DNA from 3 places in the Klebsiella sp. GFKo11 genome. Region 2 is predicted to be linked to each of the others. Evidence: predicted binding sites of a transcription regulator. Region 2 holds the regulator's gene; each other region holds the start of a gene.

Region 1 (6,966 bases), 120 kb from region 2:
TCGCACAGGGTGACGGTATTTTGCACCACCTGCAAATCCCCCTGCACTTCGAGATCGCCGCTGCGAATCAGCGCCGTCAGCTGCTGGCGGTTACGTAATTGCGGGAGCACGCTTAGACGAGTAATCACGGTACAATCGGCTTCACCTTCCCATGCGCCCAGCACGTCTACCTGACGCTCGCTAAAAACCAGCACCACGGGTGCGGAAAGTTCTTGCAACTCGACGCGCAGCACTTTCCCCAGCAGCCGCTGCCGGGCGGGTTTAAGCGCCTGGTCGCGCCAGAGGAAAGTATTCAGGACCGTCTCAATACCGGCGGAAACCAGTGATTTGAAAGGCATAGCGTCCCTCCTGTCAGAACTTATAACCACGGTGCAGCGCAACGATACCGGCCGTCAGGTTGTAGTAATCGACGCTTTCGAAACCTGCGTCCTGCATCATGCCTTTCAGAGTGTCCTGATCGGGGTGCATTCGAATAGATTCAGCAAGATATCGATAGCTTTCGGCATCTTTCGCAACCAGCTCGCCCACGCGCGGCAGGATATGGAAGGAATAGGCATCGTAGGCTTTGCTCAGCGGCTCCATTATTGGCTTCGAGAACTCCAGTACCAGCAGGCGACCGCCCGGTTTGAGCACGCGATACATAGAGCGCAGCGCTTTTTCTTTATCGGTGACATTACGCAGGCCGAAAGAGATGGTGATGCAGTCAAAGGTGTTATCTGCAAAAGGTAGCGCTTCGGCGTTAGCCTGGACATATTCCACGTTACCGATAATGCCGATATTACGCAGCTTTTCGCGGCCCATCTTCAGCATAGAATCATTAATATCCGCCAGCATCACGCGGCCGGTTTCGCCCACCAGACGGGAGAATTTCGCCGTCAGGTCGCCGGTACCGCCGGCCAGATCCAACACGGTCTGCCCACGACGGACGCCGCTGCAATCGATGGTGAAACGCTTCCACAAACGATGAATACCGAACGACATCAAATCGTTCATCACATCATATTTTGCAGCTACAGAATGAAATACATGCGCCACCATGTCAGCTTTCTGTTCTTTGGCGACAGTCTGAAAGCCAAAATGCGTCGTTTCTTGTGAATCCTCAACCATCTCAATGCCTGCTTGCTTATCAAGAAAATGTTCGTCGAGTGTAACAGGTTTAGCGCGCTTCCCATACGCTTCAACGCGGCTGAGAGCGACCATCGTACACTGCAGCAGCTGCGGAATCTGATGAAAAATCGTTATCTTCCCGTGGGTTGTCTTCGTCCTCAAGACGGTATTCATCATCCTGCGCGGTTGCTTGTTCGACTAAGTCAGGGTTAATCCCACGTTTGACTTCCACGCCCAGGCCACGGAACGATTCTGCCTGAACGAGCAAATTGCCACGCCCGGAAGCGAGCTTTTTCATCGCCTGACGATAGTTATCCTGTGCTTTATCCAGGCTCTGGCCGATAGCGGACATGTCGTCGACAAACAGGCGCATTTTGTCATACAGGCGCCCCGCTCTTTCGGCAATTTTCTGCGCGTTACGGCTCTGATGCTCATAGCGCCACAGGTTGGCGATGGTACGCAGTGCGACCAGCAGCGTAGTCGGGCTAACCAACATAATGTTGTTCTTCAGCGCTTCGCTAATCAGCTCCGGCTGACGGTCAATCGCCAGCAGGAAGGCGGGTTCAACGGGGATAAACATCAGGACGTAGTCAAGTGAACGTAGCCCCGGCAGCTGTTGATAGTCCTTACGCCCCAGCAGACGCATATGATTGCGTACGGAAGCAATATGCTCCTGTAACGCCGTTTCGCGGGTGTAATCATCATCGGCATTAAAGTAGCGTTCATAGGCGACCAGAGTCATCTTGGCATCAATAACCACGTCTTTGCCCTGCGGAAGACGCACGATCACATCCGGCTGCATCCGTGAACGGTTGTCGGTTTCGATACTCACCTGCGTTTGATATTCGTGACCCTCCCGCAGCCCGGAAGCCTCCAGCACGCGGGTCAATACCACTTCCCCCCAGTTGCCCTGAGTTTTGTTATCACCCTTCAGCGCGCGCGTCAGGTTTAGCGCTTCCTGCGCCATTTGCGCATTAAGCTGCTGAAGGTTGCGGATTTCATGAGCCAAGGTATGACGCTCCCGCGCCTCCTGACCGAAGCTATCCTGAACCTGGCGGCGGAAACCATCCAGTTGCTCACGTAACGGGGTCAGCAGCCCGTGCAGACTCTGGCGATTCTGCTCATCCACCCGTCGGTTGCTGTGTTCGAATATTCGGTTTGCCAGATTCTCGAACTGCTCGCTAAGGCGCTGCTCGCTGTTGACCATCTGGCGAATTTTATCTTCCGCATGCATTTGCGTGGATTCAAGGCGGGTGGTCACTTCACGGAGATCGGCCTCCAGCGACGTATTGATATCGCGCAGGCTGCGCAATTCGTTATTGAGCAGCTCGCACTCTTTGCGCCAGTGGGACTCCTGCACCAGTTGTTGGCGGGCGGCGCTCAGCTCAATATCCAGCTCGCGACGCTCTTCGATGAGGTCGGCTCGGATTTGGTCGGCGCGCGCTTTGGTCGCCAGCCAGCCCACAATCAGCCCAGCGGCCAGCGCCACAACGGCACTAATAATAATCGAGATATCCACAACGCCCCCTGCGGCAACCACTTACGGCACAAAATAGAATTGTGCTGTACAAACGTCCAGTTGGAAAGGTTTTTCCTGCGAGGAGCAACGCAAAAAAGAAAGGCCGGAGAGCCCGGCCTTTTACAGAAAGGATAAGAACTACAGCAGGCGGCGCGCTGCTTCCACGACGATTTTCACCGCATGGCTTTCGGTTTGCTTCATGGTTTCCGCGTTTGGAATTTCCTGCTGGGTACGGTTGACGATAACCCCGGCAACCATCCCGGCACGCAGACCCTGGCTGGCGCACATGGTCAGCAGAGTGGCGGATTCCATTTCATAGTTCATCACGCCCATCGACTGCCACTCTTCCATCGAACCTTTAAAGCGGCTCACCACGCGGCCAGAGAAGGTGTCGTAACGCTCCTGGCCCGGATAGAAGGTGTCGGAAGAGGCAGTGACGCCGACATGCGTGGTCGCACCAATGGATTTCGCCGCTTCAACCAGCGCGGTAGTACATTCGAAATCGGCTACCGCCGGGAATTCCATTGGCGCGAAGTGCAGGCTTGCACCGTCGAGACGAACGGAAGCGGTGGTCACCAGAACGTCGCCCACATTAATGTGCGGCTGAATAGCGCCGGTGGTGCCAATGCGCAGGAAGGTACGGATACCCAATTGGGCCAGTTCTTCCACGGCAATAGAGGTAGATGGGCCGCCGATACCGGTAGAGCAGACAATCACTGCTTTACCATCCAGTTCAGCACGCCAGGTAGTGAATTCGCGATGAGATGCCAGTTTGACCGGCTTATCCATCAGCGCGGCGATCTTTTCCACACGCTCCGGATCGCCAGGGACGATAGCCAGCGTAGCCCCTTGTAAATCGTTCTTGGTGAGGCCGAGATGAAAAACATCAGACTTAGACATAAAAAACTCCTCTGTGGGTCGAATTATCAGCAGAAGCAAAACGGTACTTTACAGAAGCTGCTGAGACTATTTTGTGACACCAATCACTATGAATGAAGTTCATTGCAATAGATTGCCATTGAATGGTGATACAAATCACATTAATAAGTTAATCTGGAGAGTACTGAACAAAAGATAGCCTGTTTCGGGCACTGTGGTTTGTTAACGTCCGGTCTAAAACGTCTATAGTTATCGATGCGCTAATACATTAATAAGGGTACGGAGAATACCATGACCACAACTAAGCAACCCGGCTTTGCACCTGCAGCCACGCCGCATGCCTCAACTGCTGTTCACACGTCAGATGAAAATATCATCTCCGGGGAGACATCAATCCCTTCTCAGGGGGATAACATGCCAGCCTTCCATGCCCGTCCGAGCAACGTCGACGGTCCGCTACCGGTCGTCATCGTTGTACAGGAAATTTTCGGCGTGCATGAACATATCCGCGATATTTGTCGTCGTCTGGCGCAGGAAGGGTATCTGGCTATCGCACCAGAGCTGTACTTCCGCCAGGGCGATCCCAATGATTACAACGATATTCCTTCTTTATTTCAGGGGTTGGTCAAAAAGGTGCCGGATTCTCAGGTACTGGCTGACCTCGATCACGTCGCCAGCTGGGCTTCCCGCCACGGTGGCGATGCCCATCGTCTGCTTATTACCGGTTTCTGCTGGGGCGGTCGCATCACCTGGCTGTACGCCGCACATAACCCGCAGCTAAAAGCCGCCGTTGCCTGGTACGGCAAGCTGGTCGGTGAGAAAACATTAAACTCACCGAAACATCCGGTGGACATTGCCGTTGATCTGAACGCCCCGGTTTTAGGGCTTTACGGCGCGAAAGATGACAGCATCCCGCAGGATACGATTGAAACCATGCGTCAGGCGCTGCGGGCCGCCAACGCTACGGCAGAAATCGTGGTTTATCCGCAGGCCGACCACGCCTTTAACGCCGACTATCGCGCCAGCTATCATGAAGAGTCGGCGAAGGACGGCTGGCAGCGAATGCTGGCATGGTTTGCGCAATATGGCGGGAAGCGAGGTTAACCACCGTCTGCGGACTGGTAGCCCGGACAGGCGCGTCAAGCGCCGCCTCCGGGAAAATATACCGGGCCTGATACATCAATGAAGGGATTAAGCATAAATATGGCGGACGATCAGCGCCGCCAGCGTCCCATCCTGCTGCCACCGTCTCACCAAGGTTTCCATTTTTTCATAATAGTGCGGGGCCGCGCGCGGCACGCAGATTGCCTGCTGAATCTGGCTATAGCTATCAGGTAGCACACGAACGCTATCTTGCCCCAGGGCAGCGGCTTCCAGCAGCTGACGAATATTCGCCACCATATCCCCCTCACCGGCAAGGAAAGCGCTGAGCGCCTGCTGAGTGGTGGGATATTCGCAAAGTCGGGCATGTTTTAAGGTGCGGATCAATGGCAATGAATAGGCAGAACCCCTTCCGACGTTAATCGTCACACCTTCACGGTCCATCTCATGAACCGAATGGACCTCGCTATCGCGACGCACCAGAACGGTACAGTCGATAGTGAGATAGGGTGAGGTAAAACTCAGCTCATTTTCACGTGCCGGATCCACCGCCAGAAAAGCAATATCCCATTGATTATTTGAAGCATCGTCAACGATGTGTTTTGCTGCGGGGTAAGGTTTCAGCAGCTCCGGCTGCTGGCAAGAGTGCGCAATTTTTCGCGCCAGATCGACCGTCAACCCACTCAGCTCACCGTCGGCTGACTGCTCTGCCAGCAAAGCATTGCCTAAATTAATTGCAAAACGTAAAGCTGATGATGGCATGGCTCGTTCCTTATCGGCAATTCGATCGTCTTGATAGCTATGCGCAGAAAGCCGCTGAAGTGATTTTTCAAATCCACTTTTAATAACTTAATTATGGCACCCTGCCCTACATGTCAGATAACAGAGGTGGTTGTTTAATCTCTATTTATCCCGATAGGTGCTGTACTGGAATTCATATTCTTCACGATACCAGGTTTCGCCCCACAGGATCAGTTTGTCATCGCCTGCCAGGCAAGTATGTTGACGCACCATCACCGGTCGGCTGCGTTTAATATCCAGAAATTTTGCCACTTCTTGCCCCGGCAGCGCGACGCGAACCTGGTTATGAATGGTATGAATAATAATGCCCAGCTGTTGCTCAAATAGCGTCTGTAACGCCAGCGTTTCCAGCGAGGCGACGGCAATATTGGCCGCTATTTCGGCATCAAGATAGCGAATTTCGACCGCCAGCGGCTTCCCGTCGATAAGGCGTAAACGAACCAGACGGTATATTTTCGCACCGGCATTAAGCCGTAAATTTGCCAGTAAAGCAGGTGTTGACGGGACTTCGCCAAAGAAGAAAACCTGGTACTGAATAGAAAGATTACTTTCCTGCAAATCTTTCTCGAAAAAGCCAAGTTCTTGCTTTCTGACGCGCGTCACAATCGGCGCAGTCTTGACGAACGTTCCCTTGCCGCGCACGCGCTCAATAAGCCCTTCGCTTAGTAAGCCGTGCATCGCATGAACCACGGTGGCGCGGGTGGTGGAAAATTGTTGGGCCAGTTCATTCTCGGACGGCAGCTTATGACCAGGTGGATAATCCCCCCGCTTAATGCCGTTGCGAAGTTGTTCCTGGATCTGCACATAGATCGGTAAAACGTGAGCCATGTAGAAGTATCTCTATTTGCCAGGTTGTATAGTCAACTCAAAGTTGTATAGTCAACTATGCAACTCAAAGGTGGACATTCAGGCTCTCTACAGAGCCAGCAACAGCCATTTTATCGTTATCTCACTGAAAAAGGATAAAATTTAGATGCATTTTGATACTCATGCTCATGTTTTTACCACCGGTTTACCGCTGGCAGAGCATTGCCGCTATGTACCGGAGTACGATGCAGCACCAGCGCAATACCTTGCGCAACTGGATAAGCACCATATCGATAAAGCGATTCTGATCCAGCCCAGTTTTCTGGGTACCGATAATAGCTATATGCTGGACGCAATTCGCCAGTCGCCGGACCGTTTTTACGGCGTTGCGGTTATCGACCCTGATACGCCATTTGATACCATGGAAGCGCTTAAACAGCAGGGCATTATCGGCGTACGTTTGAATCTTATTGGTCAGGATCTTCCAGACTTAACAACATCGGTCTGGCAGCAGCATCTGCGTAATATAAAAGCGCTTGGCTGGCATATTGAACTTCATCGCCCAGTGGCGGATTTAGTCCCTCTACTTGGCGTACTGCTCGCCGCTGATGTAAAAATTGTAATCGACCACTTTGGTCTGCCTGCTGAAAAAGAGAAAGATCCAGGTTTCATTTATCTTCTCAATCATGCAGAAACCGGTAAAATATGGATAAAAATCTCTGCCAGCTATCGAAATGGTAGTGATAAAAAGC
Region 2 (6,966 bases):
GGCGAACTTCCTGTTCGGTGTTGTTAAGGAAAGTGTGGCAAACGCCGGTTCCGGCAGGAAAACCGACGCTATCCCCCGGCTCCAGCCTCCAGAGATAGCCGTTGATCCACACTTCAGGATAACCATCCAGCACGTAGATAAATTCTTCTTCATCGCTTTCCGCATGCGGATAAGAGGTACGACGCCCGGGCAGCAAGCGCTCGTGATGAATCCCTAAGCGGTTCAGGCGCAGGCCGCGCGCCAACGGTGCGCCAATAGAGAAAAGCTCCGTACTGTCGGGATAGGTGGAATCGTCCGCACCTTCCAGTTCGCGCCAATGTCGAATGCAATCAGGTCGTTTCATCGTTTTTTCCCGAAAATGAGATGCATCATGTATAGCACACCTGGTGGGTCTCGGTGTTTTACTGGGATCGTGATAAAGTAACAGCTTCGAATTCACGCAACCAGAGAACGCTCATGGATAAGACCACTTCGCAACAAATGTTAGCGCATGCTGAAAAGCTCTGCGCGCAGCGTGGCGTGCGCCTGACCCCGCAGCGCCTTGAAGTGTTGCGTCTAATGAGCCTGCAAAAAGGGGCTATTAGCGCCTATGACCTGCTCGATCTGCTGCGCGAAAAAGAACCTCAGGCTAAACCGCCGACGGTTTATCGGGCGCTGGAGTTTCTGCTGGAGCAAGGGTTCGTGCATAAGGTGGAGTCCACCAATAGCTACGTACTGTGCCACCTTTTCGATCAGCCAACCCACAGCTCGGCGATGTTTATCTGCGACCGCTGCGGCAGCGTCAAAGAAGAGTGCGCGGAAGGTGTAGAAGATATTATGCATACGCTGGCGGCAAGAATGGGTTTTGCCCTGCGTCACAATGTGATTGAAGCTCACGGCCTGTGCGCCGCCTGTGTGGAGGTGGAAGCGTGCAGTACGCCAGGGCACTGCCATCATGACCACACCATCCAGATCAAAAAGAAAGCCCGCTGAGGCGTTAGCCGCAGCGGGAATCAAGGGTATAGGTACCTCCATGTACCATTCGGGCAGGCAATAACCACGGGTTAAAACACGAACGTTAGTCGCTACCAGCGATAATCGTTTTTAGTTTCCCAATCCTTCACTTCTTTCTCGGCCTGGTCTTTGGCGTATCCATAGCGTTCCTGAATTCTGCCAACCAGCTGGTCGCGCTTACCCTCGATGACGGTCATATCATCGTCGGTAAGTTTGCCCCATTGTTCTTTCGCTTTACCTTTCAACTGTTTCCAGTTACCGCCGATTTCATCTTTATTCATCATGTCATCCTCATCGTTCGGTGATCGTTCGGTGAATGAACAGCCCGCTGTGTGCCGGACATGACTTAACTATAGATGAGTATTCTGAGTAAGATTTATTATTCGGAATCTTTAACCACCATCTGAACAATGCACGCTATGAAAACCAGGTGCCGCGCTGCCAGTGACGCCGCCAGACAATCGCCAGTGAAGCCCCGCGCAGGGCAAGAAACACCGCCAGCGCCAACCATAGACCATGATTACCAAGAACCGGCACCGTCAGCAGCGTCAGGGCGAATCCCGCCGCCGCTACCGCCATGCTGTTACGCATCTCGGCACCGCGCGTTGCGCCGATAAACATACCATCCAACAAGTAGCACCAGACGCCAATGACCGGCAGTATTGTCTGCCAGATGAGATAGCGGTCGGCAAGCTGCTGCAGAGAAGGGAGCGACGTTAACAAGGCGATAATCTGCTCGCCAGCAAGGCTGTAAATCAGCGCAAACGCCAGCGCTACCATGCCTGACTGACGGCAGGCCGCACGCCAGACCTCAAGCAATTGGCTGCCGTCGCGGGCACCGTAAGCCTGCCCGGAGTGCGCCTCCACGGCGTAGGCGAAACCATCCAGCGCGTAGGCGGTAAAGGTCAGCATCGTCATCAACACCGCATTGACCGCTACAACATCAGCGCCGAGCCGGGCACCGTATACCGTCATCGCCCCAAAGCATAGCTGTAGCAGCAGCGAGCGCAGCATAATGTCGCGGTTCAGCGCAAGGAGACGACGCACATCGCCGCGCCAGGCGTTTTTCAGCATCGATAGCGAAACGCCCCGTAGTACCAGCACGCGCTTCGCCATAACGAGTCCGATGAAAAAGGTGGCGTATTCAGCTGTTACGGTCGCCAGAGCTGCGCCCTGCACGTTCAAATGCAGGCCCATCACCAGCCATAAATCAAGCACGATGTTGAGTACATTGCCGACAACCAGCAGGATCACCGGTGCACGGGCATACTGCACGCCCAACAGCCAGCCCAGCAGCACTAGATTCGCCAGAGATGCCGGAGCGCTCAGCCAACGAATCTCAAGGAAACGGCGGGCCTGTTCAAGCACCGCATCACTGCCGCCGACGATATGCAGCGCCAGATTAATTAACGGCATTCTGAATAGGACGATGGCTATCCCGGCAGCCAGTGCCAGCCCTAGCGGCTGCACCAGCGCACGCGCCAGCCGTTGCGGATCTTTCGCGCCGAATGCCTGAGCCGTCAGGCCGGTGGTGCTCATGCGCAAAAACAGGAGCAGCATGAAGAGAAAGCTGGTCGCCATCGCGCCAACCGCAACGCCGCCCAGATAAACCGGACTATCAAGATGACCAATAACGGCGGTATCCACCAGCCCCAGCAAAGGAACGGTGATATTGGAGAAAATCATGGGCGGCGCTAAGCGCCACAGGGCTTTATCGGCGGCGTTAAAAAGCATGGGGAAGAGCCCAAATGAAGAAGGAAAACAGCGCAGCACCATGCATCAGATGATGCTGCGAGATGAAGAGGTTACTGCCAGTTGCCGTTGCGGATAACGCCGACAGCCAGACCTTCAATAGTGAAACTTTGCTGGCGTAAATCCACCACGATCGGGGAAAATTCGCTGTTTTCAGGCAGCAGTTCGACGACGTTACCCTGTTTTTTCAGACGCTTCACGGTGACTTCATCGTCAATGCGGGCCACAACAACCTGGCCATTGCGCACATCCTGAGTTTTATGTACCGCGAGCAGGTCGCCATCCAGGATACCGATATCTTTCATCGACATTCCGCTTACGCGCAGCAGAAAATCGGCATTCGGCTTAAACATTGCCGGATCGACCTGGTAGTGGCCTTCGATGTGCTGCTGTGCGAGCAGTGGTTCACCTGCTGCGACGCGGCCGACAAGCGGCAGGCCGTTTTCTTCTTCCGTCAGCAGACGGATACCGCGGGAGGCACCGGAAACGATCTCGATTGCGCCTTTACGCGCCAGCGCTTTCAGGTGTTCTTCCGCCGCGTTTGGGGAACGAAACCCCAAGCGCTGAGCAATCTCCGCACGCGTCGGCGGCATGCCCGTCTGGCTGATATGATCCCGAATGAGATCAAACACCTCTCGCTGCCTGGTCGTTAACGCTTTCATTCCGCCCCCTGGGTGTATATACAGTTATGCTGTGAGTATATACAGCTAACGGTGATTTTGGAACCATATTTCACACAAAAATCAGGAGTTTCTTTCCGTTTTGCGAGCCGCTATGGCAAGACTTAGCGGTAGTTTGCCCACAACAGCGTTCCCCATGTGATCAACGCGATAATAATCGCCAACAGGACCGCCGCAGAACCCATATCTTTCGCGCGGCCAGACAACTCATGATGTTCAGGGCCAATACGGTCAACAACCGCTTCGATCGCGCTGTTGATAATTTCAACTATCATCACTATCAGGACCGAGCCAATCAGCAAAACGCGCGTGATGGCATCGACATCCAGCCAGCAGGCTATCGCCACGGCAATAATGGCAGCGATGCCTTCCTGACGAAATGCGGCCTCATTGATCCACGCCGCACGGAATCCTTTCCAGGAATACCCCGCTGCTTTAACGATTCGAGTTAACCCAGTGGTATTATTGGCCATCAAACAAACCTTTTTATGTAAATGACGTCAATGAGTGTACGCGTTTGCCGCGTTACAACGGAAATTTTGCGCACTTTCTGTTATTCTTGCGGCGCATTTGCATGATTAACCAGAGGCTTCACATCGTCTATGTCTGGCTGGCAACGAATTTACTATAAATTACTGAATTTACCATTAAGGGCACTGGTAAAAAGCAAGTCAATTCCGGCACAACCTGCTCAGGAATTGGGCCTGGATACCTCACGTCCCATCATGTACGTCCTGCCCTACAATTCGAAGGCGGACCTGCTGACGCTTCGCGCTCAATGTCTGGAACATGAGTTACCGGACCCGCTTGAGCCGCTGGAGATCGATGGTACCCTGCTTCCCCGCTACGTGTTTATTCACGGCGGCCCGCGTGTTTTCACCTACTACACGCCAAAAGAAGAATCCATCAAGCTGTTCCATGATTACCTGGATCTGCACCGTAACCATCCCGATCTTGACGTGCAGATGGTGCCGGTTTCGGTGATGTTTGGTCGTGCTCCAGGGCGTGAAAAAGGCGAAGTAAACCCGCCGCTGCGTATGCTAAACGGCATTCAAAAATTCTTCGCCGTTCTGTGGTTGGGTCGCGACAGCTTTGTGCGTTTCTCGCCTTCGGTCTCTCTGCGCAAAATGGCAGACGAGCACGGTACCGATAAAATTATCGCCCAAAAGCTGGCCCGCGTGGCGCGTATGCACTTCGCCCGTCAGCGTCTGGCGGCGGTCGGCCCGCGCCTACCTGCGCGCCAGGATCTGTTCAACAAGCTGCTGGCGTCAAAAGCCATTGCTCGCGCGGTAGAAGACGAAGCGCGTAGCAAGAAAATCTCCCACGAGAAGGCCCAGCAAAACGCCATCGCCTTGATGGAAGAGATCGCCGCAAACTTCTCTTATGAAATGATTCGTCTGACCGACCGCGTACTGGGTTTCACCTGGAACCGGCTGTATCAGGGCATTAACGTCCATAACGCCGAGCGCGTACGCCAGCTGGCGCATGAAGGCCACGAGATAGTCTATGTTCCATGCCACCGCAGCCATATGGACTATCTGCTGCTCTCTTACGTCATCTATCACCAAGGTTTGGTGCCGCCGCATATCGCCGCCGGTATCAACCTGAACTTCTGGCCTGCCGGGCCGATTTTCCGTCGTGGCGGCGCGTTCTTTATTCGCCGCACCTTCAAAGGGAATAAGCTCTATTCGACGGTGTTCCGCGAATATCTGGGCGAGCTGTTCAGCCGCGGTTACTCCGTGGAGTACTTCGTTGAGGGCGGTCGTTCACGTACCGGACGCCTGCTGGACCCGAAAACCGGCACCCTGTCGATGACGATCCAGGCGATGCTGCGCGGCGGTACCCGCCCTATCACCCTGGTGCCGATTTATATTGGCTACGAACACGTGATGGAAGTCGGTACCTACGCCAAAGAGCTACGCGGGGCGACGAAAGAGAAAGAGAGCCTGCCGCAGATGTTGAAAGGCCTCAGCAAGCTGCGCAACCTCGGCCAGGGCTACGTCAACTTCGGCGAACCGCTGCCGTTGATGACCTATCTCAATCAGCATGTCCCTGACTGGCGCGAGGCTATCGATCCTATCGAAGCGGTCCGTCCGTCATGGTTGACGCCAACGGTGAACAATATCGCCTCCGATCTGATGGTTCGTATCAATAACGCCGGCGCGGCAAACGCCATGAACCTGTGCTGTACCGCGCTGCTGGCCTCACGTCAGCGTTCTCTGACCCGCGAACAGCTCACCGAACAGCTGGAGTGCTATCTCGCTCTGCTGCGCAACGTGCCTTATTCGCCGGATGCCACAACACCTGAGGCCTCCGCCAGCGAGCTTATCGACCACGCGCTACAGATGAACAAGTTCGAAGTCGAGAAAGACACCATTGGCGATATCATCATTCTGCCGCGCGAGCAGGCAGTGTTGATGACCTATTACCGCAACAACATCGCACACATGCTGGTGATGCCGTCGCTGTTAGCCGCCATTGTGACCCAGCATCGTCGCATTACCCGCGCCGAAATATTGCGTCATGTCGAGATGTTCTATCCATTCCTGAAGGCTGAGCTGTTCCTGCGTTGGGAGAAAGCCGAGCTGGGGGGCGTCGTCGATGCGCTGATTGCTGAGATGCAGCGTCAGGGGCTGATCGCCCTGAACGAAGACGAAGTGAGCGTCAATCCGTCTCACGCCCGCTCTCTGCAACTGCTGGCCGCAGGCGCGCGTGAAACGCTGCAGCGTTATGCCATCACCTTCTGGCTGCTGAGTGCCAACCCGTCCATGAACCGCAGTTCGCTGGAGAAAGAGAGCCGCACCGTGGCTCAGCGTCTGTCCGTGCTGCACGGTATCAACGCGCCGGAGTTCTTCGATAAGGCGGTGTTTAGTACTTTGGTGCTGACTCTGCGTGATAGAGGCTATATCAGCGATACCGGGGATGCCGAGCCGGAAGAGACGTTGAAGATCTACCGCATGCTGGCAGACCTGATTACTTCTGATGTGCGTCTAACGATTGAAAGCGTTACTCAGGATGAAGCGTAACGTTTGAAGAGCGATCCCGGCTTGCGCTACGCTTAGCCGGGATCGCAGAATAATGCGGTTTTGTAGCCCGGCTAAGGCGCTTACGCCGCAAGACGGGTAAACCACAAAACTACTGCATATACCCCATCGCCAGGCCAAGAAACAGCACCAGCCCCACGTAGTTATTGTTTAAAAACGCCTTAAAGCAGTCATCGCGTTCACGTTTAAATATCAGCTTCTGCTGCCAGACAAACAGCGCTGCGGCGATAAACAATGACCAGTAATACTCCCAGCCCAGACCGCTCAGCCAGCCCACTGCCGCCATCAGCGCCAGTACCGCCACCTGTAAAATCCCAATAATTAAACGGTCGTTGTCGCCAAACAGAATCGCCGTCGACTTAATGCCAATCTTCACGTCATCATCGCGGTCGACCATTGCATACTGGGTATCGTAGGCCACCGCCCACAGAATATTGGCGAGAAACATCAGCCAGCAGCTCAGCGGCAGAGATTCGCTGACCGCAGAAAAAGCCATC
Region 3 (6,966 bases), 870 kb from region 2:
GCGGAGTCGGTCTTATTCACATGTTGCCCACCGGGGCCGGAAGAACGTAGCGTTTCAAAGCGAATCTCTCCGGACCGCTCCTGCTCGTCACTGGAAAAACGTCCTACGCCAACATACCAGTTTTTACGCCCGTGATTGGGCCGAAACGGACTGGGGAAAATCCACTGTAGGGTGCCGCACCAGCTTTCACTTAAGGCAAACGCGGCGTCGCCATCCAGCGAAAGCAGAGCCGAACGCAGCGTACCGGAATGCCGACCCGGCTCGCTTTCCAGCAGCGTCAGAGAAACCCGCTGCTCAGTTGCTTCCTGCATTAGCCGATCCAACGACATTTTTACGGCCAGACAACATTCATCTGGCCCCTGGGCGGAAGAGAGTTGCAATAAAATCATGCGCCTTTCCCTCCGCTGGTTTTCAGCGTCAGCAGAGGACGCAAACGAGCGACCGGCTCAACCAGCCCAGCCTGCACCAGGCACTCCAGTACGCTTTCTACTGATTTATATGCCTGCGGCGCTTCTTCGTAGATCAGCTGTCGATCGCGGCAAATCACTCGGCTTCCCAGTTCGGTGCGTGCCATCTGCACCGGGCTGTATTTAGCGGATAGCCGCCCTTTGCATTCGGTGCGCATCCATTTACGCCCCGCCCCATGGGCCAGCGAATGCAGCGTTTCCTCACTGATAACCGGCTGAACCAGCCAGCTGTAGTCGCCGCGTGAACCCGGAATAATCACCAGACCACTACCGTCCGGCGTCGCCCCTTTGCGATGTAGCCAGCCTTGTTGTCCGCTAACAGAACACGGCTCGACAAAGTTATGCGCAACATCCAGCACGCGCTGCCCGGTCGCGCGAACCTGCTGCAAAATACGGGTAGCAATCAGTTCGCGATTGACTCGAGCAAAAGCCAGGGCATCGTTATGCTCCGCCAGATAATCCGCCGCCGCCACGCTCCCTTCGGGTAAACCATCGTGCGAAAAAGACGTGATATGGCGTTGCAGAATAGATTGCCCCAGTCCGCGAGAGCCGCTATGCGCCAACAGCAGCAGATGCTGAGCATCAAGACCGACCCGCTGGAAGCGCTCGCTATCGACGACCTGATCCACCTGTTGCAGTTCGGCGAAGTGGTTGCCGCCGCCAATGGAGCCCAGCGCGCTGCGCCAGGGGTGCGCGATAAGATTTTCCGGCAGGTGTTCATCCAGCCAGAGCTCTTCAGCAACGTCATCCATAGCGGCCAGTTTTTTCTCAAACTTATCCGCGTTATATTTCCGCCCAAGAATATCGGTTTGCCACAGCGCCATACCGCAGCCGATATCGTTCCCCACCAGAGCCGGGTAGAAATGACCGAGAGAGAAAAAGGCCGCGCCAATCGGATAACCGCGACCAGGATGTAAGTCAGGCATTCCCACCACGCGATGCATGTGGGGTAAATTTGCCGTCGTGTGTAATTGTTGGATCGCTAAACCTTCGATCCACAGATCGTCTGACGTAATATAAGAAATATTATCAGACGTATAATGAACATTATTGCCCATATACCAATCCATATATAACCGTCATACTCCAGGCTACATGCGCGTTAGTTACGTGTAACTCGAATTATTTGGGTATAAAAATAAATAAAGGATGTGGCAGACGTTACCAGGGCAAAAAAAGAGAGTTATTCCTGGGAAGGTCTGCAAAGTGCGTTCTGAGAATGTATTTTCATGGTGAACCTCCTTTGCAGTTAATAAATTAGGTGAAAGCGCACGTATAGTAATCAGGCGCAATTTTTATTGCAAGACGATTTGTCGCCGCATCAGATAATTAAGAAAACATTCACCGCGTGCTTCTATCACTTGTTTCTCTACAACGCTGAAACCATGACGTTCAAAGCAGGGTTTTGCTGTAATACTGGCTTCCACCGTCCAAATGCGTTCAGGAAACTGTATAAACAATGCATTGAGCAGCGTGCTGGCAATTCCCTGGCGGCTATAGTCAGGCGAGACAAACAGTAAATCGATATAGTCATCAACGGCAGTAATAAACCCGACGGGCGATTCATTTTTTACCGCCACCAGCACCTGAGAGGTAGCTATTTTCTGTCGCCAGCGAACTTCATCAACCTGCCCCCAGGCGGCAATTTGCTGTGAGGAATAATCAGCACTGGCGGTCTCTTTAACGGCCCGTAAAAAGATGGCGCATAGCGCGGAAAAATCATGCGCCTCGTAAGGTCTTATTTTCAGCATCGTTATAATCCCAGAACTAATTGTCTCTCAAGCTGTGGGTCAAGAAGCGTCACATGCAGCCCCACCAGCCTCACTCCCCGGCCACCTCGTCGCTCTTGCCAGGCTTTGTGAGCAGTGCTGATCAAGTCATCTTTATTCAACCGGGGCCAGACATGTTCCTGCGTGGTGAGCTGGAAATCATTAAACTTCAGTTTGACGCCCTGGCGGGCAATCAGCAAATCTGGCTTTACCTTAGCCAGACGTCGTTCCAGCTCAGGGTAGAGATTTTCAATAATCGACTCACACTCCGCCCACTCGTGGATATCCTCCACCAGAGTGCGCTCGACGCCAACTGATTTACGCTGCCGCTCATTGTTGATCTCTCGCTCATCGATGCCCTGACTGCGCTCCCATAATATCCGGCCAAATTTACCAAAGCGCTTAAGCAACATCGCCAGATCGCTGTTTTGCACATCTTCACAAGTTCGCAGCCCCATGCTTTCCAGCTTCGCGGCAGAAACTTTGCCGACGCCAGGGATTTTCGACAGCGGCAACGTTTTGACAAACTCCGCCACCTGATGCGGTGCAATGACAAACTGGCCGTTGGGTTTGTTAAGATCCGAGGCAATTTTTGCGAGGAACTTTACCGGCGCAATTCCGGCGGAGGCGGTCAGATTTAGTTCACGATGAATGGTTTCACGGATCTCCTGCGCCATCAGCGTCGCTGAGCCCAGGCAAAGTACGCTGTCGCTGACGTCAAGATAGGCCTCATCCAGAGATAACGGTTCGATTAACGAAGTGTAGCGGGAAAAAATCTCCCGGATATGATTTGAGGCTTCTTTGTAAGCATCGAAACGACCGGGTAGCAGGGTCAGATGCGGGCAAAGTTTGAGAGCAGTGGCCGTCGGCATGGCGCTGCGCACGCCGAATTTACGCGCCGGATAGTTGGCGGTACTGATAACGCCACGCTGTACCCGACTACCGCCAATGGCGATAGGAATATCGCGCAGCGCCGGATTGTCACGCATCTCCACTGCCGCGAAGAAACAGTCCATATCAACATGGATGATTTTGCGCATAGTTAGCCCTCACTGACCACTGGACAAGTATACAGCAAAAATCGAGATATTGAGAAGAGATGTGTTGTAAGCGGCGATGAACATCGTGATGAGGAATAACCCGGCGTCGCTACGCTCGGCCGGGTGGAAACTGAAGAAATTACAGAATTCGGTTCTGCTGGCGTTGTTCTTCACGCGCTATTCGCCGTTTACGCGCATCGCAAGGCTCAGGGCAGTCACAGACTTTCTCTATCCCCAGCGAGGAGATCCCGCCACAGCTGCCCTGAATACTTTTACGCTTGATCAGGTATCCCAGCGACATCCCCAGAATAACCAGCGCGAAAATAACAAAGGTCGCCACAAATACCGTCAACATCATCAGCCTCCAAAGTCATCCAGCATGATGTTTTCATCTTCAACGCCGAGATCTTTGAGCATTTTAATCACCGCAGCGTTCATGACCGGCGGGCCACACATATAAAATTCACAGTCTTCCGGTGCCGGATGATCGCGCAGATAGTTTTCATACAGGACGTTGTGAATAAAGCCAGTATGGCCGGTCCAGTTATCTTCCGGCAACGGATCGGACAGCGCTACATGGAAGGTGAAATTCGGATTTTCACGCGCCAACTGTTCGAATTCATCGTCATAGAACATTTCACGCAGAGAACGCGCACCGTACCAGAAGCTAATTTTACGCGTGCTGTGCAGACGCTTAAGCTGATCGAAAATATGCGAACGCATCGGCGCCATTCCAGCACCGCCGCCGATGAAGACCATTTCCGCGTCCGTCTCTTTGGCAAAGAATTCACCAAAAGGCCCGGAAATCGTCACCTTATCGCCCGCTTTCAGCGACCAGATATACGAGGACATGATACCCGGTGGCGCGTCAGGTACTTTCGGCGGCGGCGTCGCGATACGCACGTTAAGCATGATAATGCCTTTCTCTTCCGGATAGTTAGCCATTGAATAAGCGCGCAAAGTCGGCTCTTTTACGTCAGAAACGTAGCGGAAGAGGTTAAATTTATCCCAATCGCCGCGATACTCGTCCGGTACATCAAAGTCGGCATAAGCGACCTTGTGCGAAGGACATTCAATCTGAATATAACCACCCGCGCGGAATGGAACCTCGTCGCCATCCGGCACGCGCAGCTTCAGCTCTTTGATAAAAGTAGCTTTATTATCATTAGAGATAACCTCGCATTCCCACTTCTTAACTCCGAAGATTTCTTCCGGCAGCTCAATTTTCATGTTCTGCTTCACCGCGACCTGACAGGCCAGGCGGCAGCCTTCTTTCGCCTCACGTTTGGTGATATGAGAAAGTTCGGTTGGCAGAATATCTCCGCCGCCCTCTTTCACCGTCACCCGGCATTGACCGCAGGAACCACCGCCACCGCAGGCGGATGAAACGAAAATACCGTTGTTGGAGAGTGTGTTGAGTAATTTATCACCCGCCGGAGTACGGATCTGTTTGTCCGCCTCGTTATTAATTTCGATGACCACATCACCAGCATTCACCAGTTTTGAACGCGCGGCCAGTATCAACCCTGATAGCACCAGGACGATCAGCGTGAACATCACAACGCCAAGAATAATTTCCATACTTTCCGCCCTTATAGCTGCACACCGGAGAATGACATAAAGCCCAGCGCCATCAGTCCCGTGGTAATAAAGGTGATCCCTAACCCGCGCAGGCCTGCGGGCACGTTTGCGTATTTCATTTTTTCACGGATGCCAGCCATCGCCACAATCGCCAACAGCCAGCCAATACCAGAGCCAAAACCGTACACGATGGATTCGGTGAAGTTATAGTCACGCTGCACCATGAATGAGACACCGCCAAAAATCGCGCAGTTAACGGCGATCAGCGGTAAGAATATCCCCAGCGCGTTGTAGAGCGCCGGAAAGTACTTATCGAGGATCATTTCCAGAATCTGCACCAGCGCTGCGATAACCCCGATAAAGGTGATGAAGTTGAGGAAACTTAAGTCAACACCCTCCACCAATGCGCTGTCGCGTAGCACCAGGTTATACACCAGGTTATTGATAGGCACGGCCAGCCCAAGCACGACCGTTACTGCAACGCCAAGCCCAAAGGAGGTCGAGACTTTTTTCGATACCGCGAGGAAGGTACACATCCCCAGAAAGAAGGCCAGCGCCATGTTTTCAACAAACACAGCGCGGACAAACAGGCTAATGTAATGAGCCATAATCGGTTACTCCTTTTCCTGCTGTTCAGGCTTCCAGCTGCGCACGGCCCAAATCAACAAACCGATAATGAAGAATGCGCTCGGTGCCAAAAGGAACATACCATTTGGCTGATACCAGCCGCCGTTCTGCACCGTTTCCAGCACAGTGATGCCAAACAGTTTGCCGCTGCCAATAAGTTCGCGCAGGAAGCCGACAATCAACAGAATCGCACCATATCCCAGACCGTTGCCGATACCGTCCATAAAACTCGCCAGCGGCGGCGACTTCATGGCATAGGCTTCCGCCCGCCCCATTACAATACAGTTAGTGATGATAAGCCCGACAAACACTGATAGCTGTTTCGAGGTCTCATAGGCAAAGGCACGTAGCAGCTGGTCAACCACAATAACCAGTGAGGCGATAATCGCCATCTGTACAATGATGCGCACGCTGTTAGGAATATGGTGACGAATCATAGAGATAAACATGCTGGAGAATGCCGTAACCAGCGTTACTGCGATGGTCATAACAAAAGCGGTTTCCAGCTTGGTGGTTACAGCCAGTGCAGAACATACGCCCAAAACCTGCAGAGTAATGGGGTTATTCGCGATAAGCGGCCCCACCAGCACACGCTTCATTTCTTTCATGTCGCCCAAATCAGCCATTATTCAGCTCCCCTTCGCGCACCTTATTCAGGAATGGACCAAAGCCCAGTTTGCCCATCCAGAAATCAAAGCTATGCTGGACACCGTTCGCGGTCAGCGTTGCGCCTGACAGGCCATCAACAGCATGAACGTCACCCGGACGCGCACCGCCTTTTACTATTTTCAGCGCTGGCATGCCTTTGTCGTCAAGTACCTGTTTACCAACAAACTGCTGACGCCAGTTCGGGTTTTCTATTTCCCCGCCCAATCCTGGCGTTTCACCGTGATCGTAATAAGTAATCCCTTTAACCGTACGGCCATCGGTTTCCAGCGCAACAAAGGCATACATCACCGACCACAGGCCGTTACCGTAAATTGGCAATACGACTTCCTGAACCTGCTGCTTCTCATCGCGCACCAGATAAATTTCGGCAATATTGCTGCGGCGTTTGATTCCGGCCGGGTCCTGACTGGCTTCCAACTGTATGCTCTGCTGCGGATCCTTCAGCGCATGGGAGTGATTAAACTTGCTCGGATCTTTATCCAGCAGTTCACCAGTGGCTAAATCGACTAATCGTGGAGAGATCCGGGCATTAAAAATGCCAGCCACTTCATCTGCATTCATCCCCTGCTTCATCAGCCCTGCAACCGCCAGGATATTGCGCTGTTTGTCCAGCGCGCGCTGCTCCTGCTGGCGCGACTTCAGCCCCACGGCAGAACCGGCGACCACGATGGAACAGACCAGACAAAGCACCAGCACCACCAGCAGCGTTTTGCCGATGCTATCGTTACTTTTATTCTCAGCCACGCGACTTCCTCCGCTTAATATTGGCTCGCACCACCAGGTAATCAAACAGCGGAGCGAAGAGGTTGGCGA

The links. The regulator LexA, encoded in region 2, represses DNA repair genes until DNA is damaged. The targets are predictions, from matches to a motif close to TNCTGTATGTACATACAGNA.
Region 1: a site for LexA is predicted at 2,669-2,688, ahead of rmuC (DNA recombination protein RmuC). Genes of this name have one in related genera too.
Region 3: a site for LexA is predicted at 3,294-3,313, ahead of dinB (DNA polymerase IV). Genes of this name have one in related genera too.

What each region holds. Positions count from the first base shown of each region.
Region 1 covers NZ_CM151369.1:6,043,708-6,050,673, forward strand. Annotated here, with positions in the region: gene ubiJ (ubiquinone biosynthesis protein UbiJ) at 1-338, opposite strand, end outside; gene ubiE (bifunctional demethylmenaquinone methyltransferase/2-methoxy-6-polyprenyl-1,4-benzoquinol methylase UbiE) at 352-1,107, opposite strand; gene rmuC (DNA recombination protein RmuC) at 1,178-2,626, opposite strand; gene udp (uridine phosphorylase) at 2,765-3,526, opposite strand; gene AC07P6_RS28990 (dienelactone hydrolase family protein) at 3,797-4,609, shown strand; gene AC07P6_RS28995 (transporter substrate-binding domain-containing protein) at 4,697-5,368, opposite strand; gene AC07P6_RS29000 (GntR family transcriptional regulator) at 5,510-6,235, opposite strand; gene AC07P6_RS29005 (amidohydrolase family protein) at 6,381-6,966, shown strand, end outside.
Region 2 covers NZ_CM151369.1:5,920,796-5,927,761, forward strand. Annotated here, with positions in the region: gene AC07P6_RS28400 (cupin domain-containing protein) at 1-343, opposite strand, end outside; gene zur (zinc uptake transcriptional repressor Zur) at 457-972, shown strand; gene AC07P6_RS28410 (CsbD family protein) at 1,065-1,274, opposite strand; gene dinF (MATE family efflux transporter DinF) at 1,411-2,727, opposite strand; gene lexA (transcriptional repressor LexA) at 2,799-3,407, opposite strand; gene AC07P6_RS28425 (diacylglycerol kinase) at 3,530-3,898, opposite strand; gene plsB (glycerol-3-phosphate 1-O-acyltransferase PlsB) at 4,028-6,451, shown strand; gene ubiA (4-hydroxybenzoate octaprenyltransferase) at 6,561-6,966, opposite strand, start outside.
Region 3 covers NZ_CM151369.1:5,055,241-5,062,206, forward strand. Annotated here, with positions in the region: gene prfH (peptide chain release factor H) at 1-389, opposite strand, end outside; gene AC07P6_RS24375 (RNA ligase RtcB family protein) at 386-1,525, opposite strand; gene AC07P6_RS24380 (GNAT family N-acetyltransferase) at 1,763-2,215, opposite strand; gene dinB (DNA polymerase IV) at 2,221-3,276, opposite strand; gene nqrM ((Na+)-NQR maturation NqrM) at 3,416-3,631, opposite strand; gene nqrF (NADH:ubiquinone reductase (Na(+)-transporting) subunit F) at 3,634-4,857, opposite strand; gene nqrE (NADH:ubiquinone reductase (Na(+)-transporting) subunit E) at 4,869-5,465, opposite strand; gene AC07P6_RS24405 (NADH:ubiquinone reductase (Na(+)-transporting) subunit D) at 5,472-6,110, opposite strand; gene AC07P6_RS24410 (Na(+)-translocating NADH-quinone reductase subunit C) at 6,103-6,897, opposite strand; gene AC07P6_RS24415 (NADH:ubiquinone reductase (Na(+)-transporting) subunit B) at 6,890-6,966, opposite strand, start outside.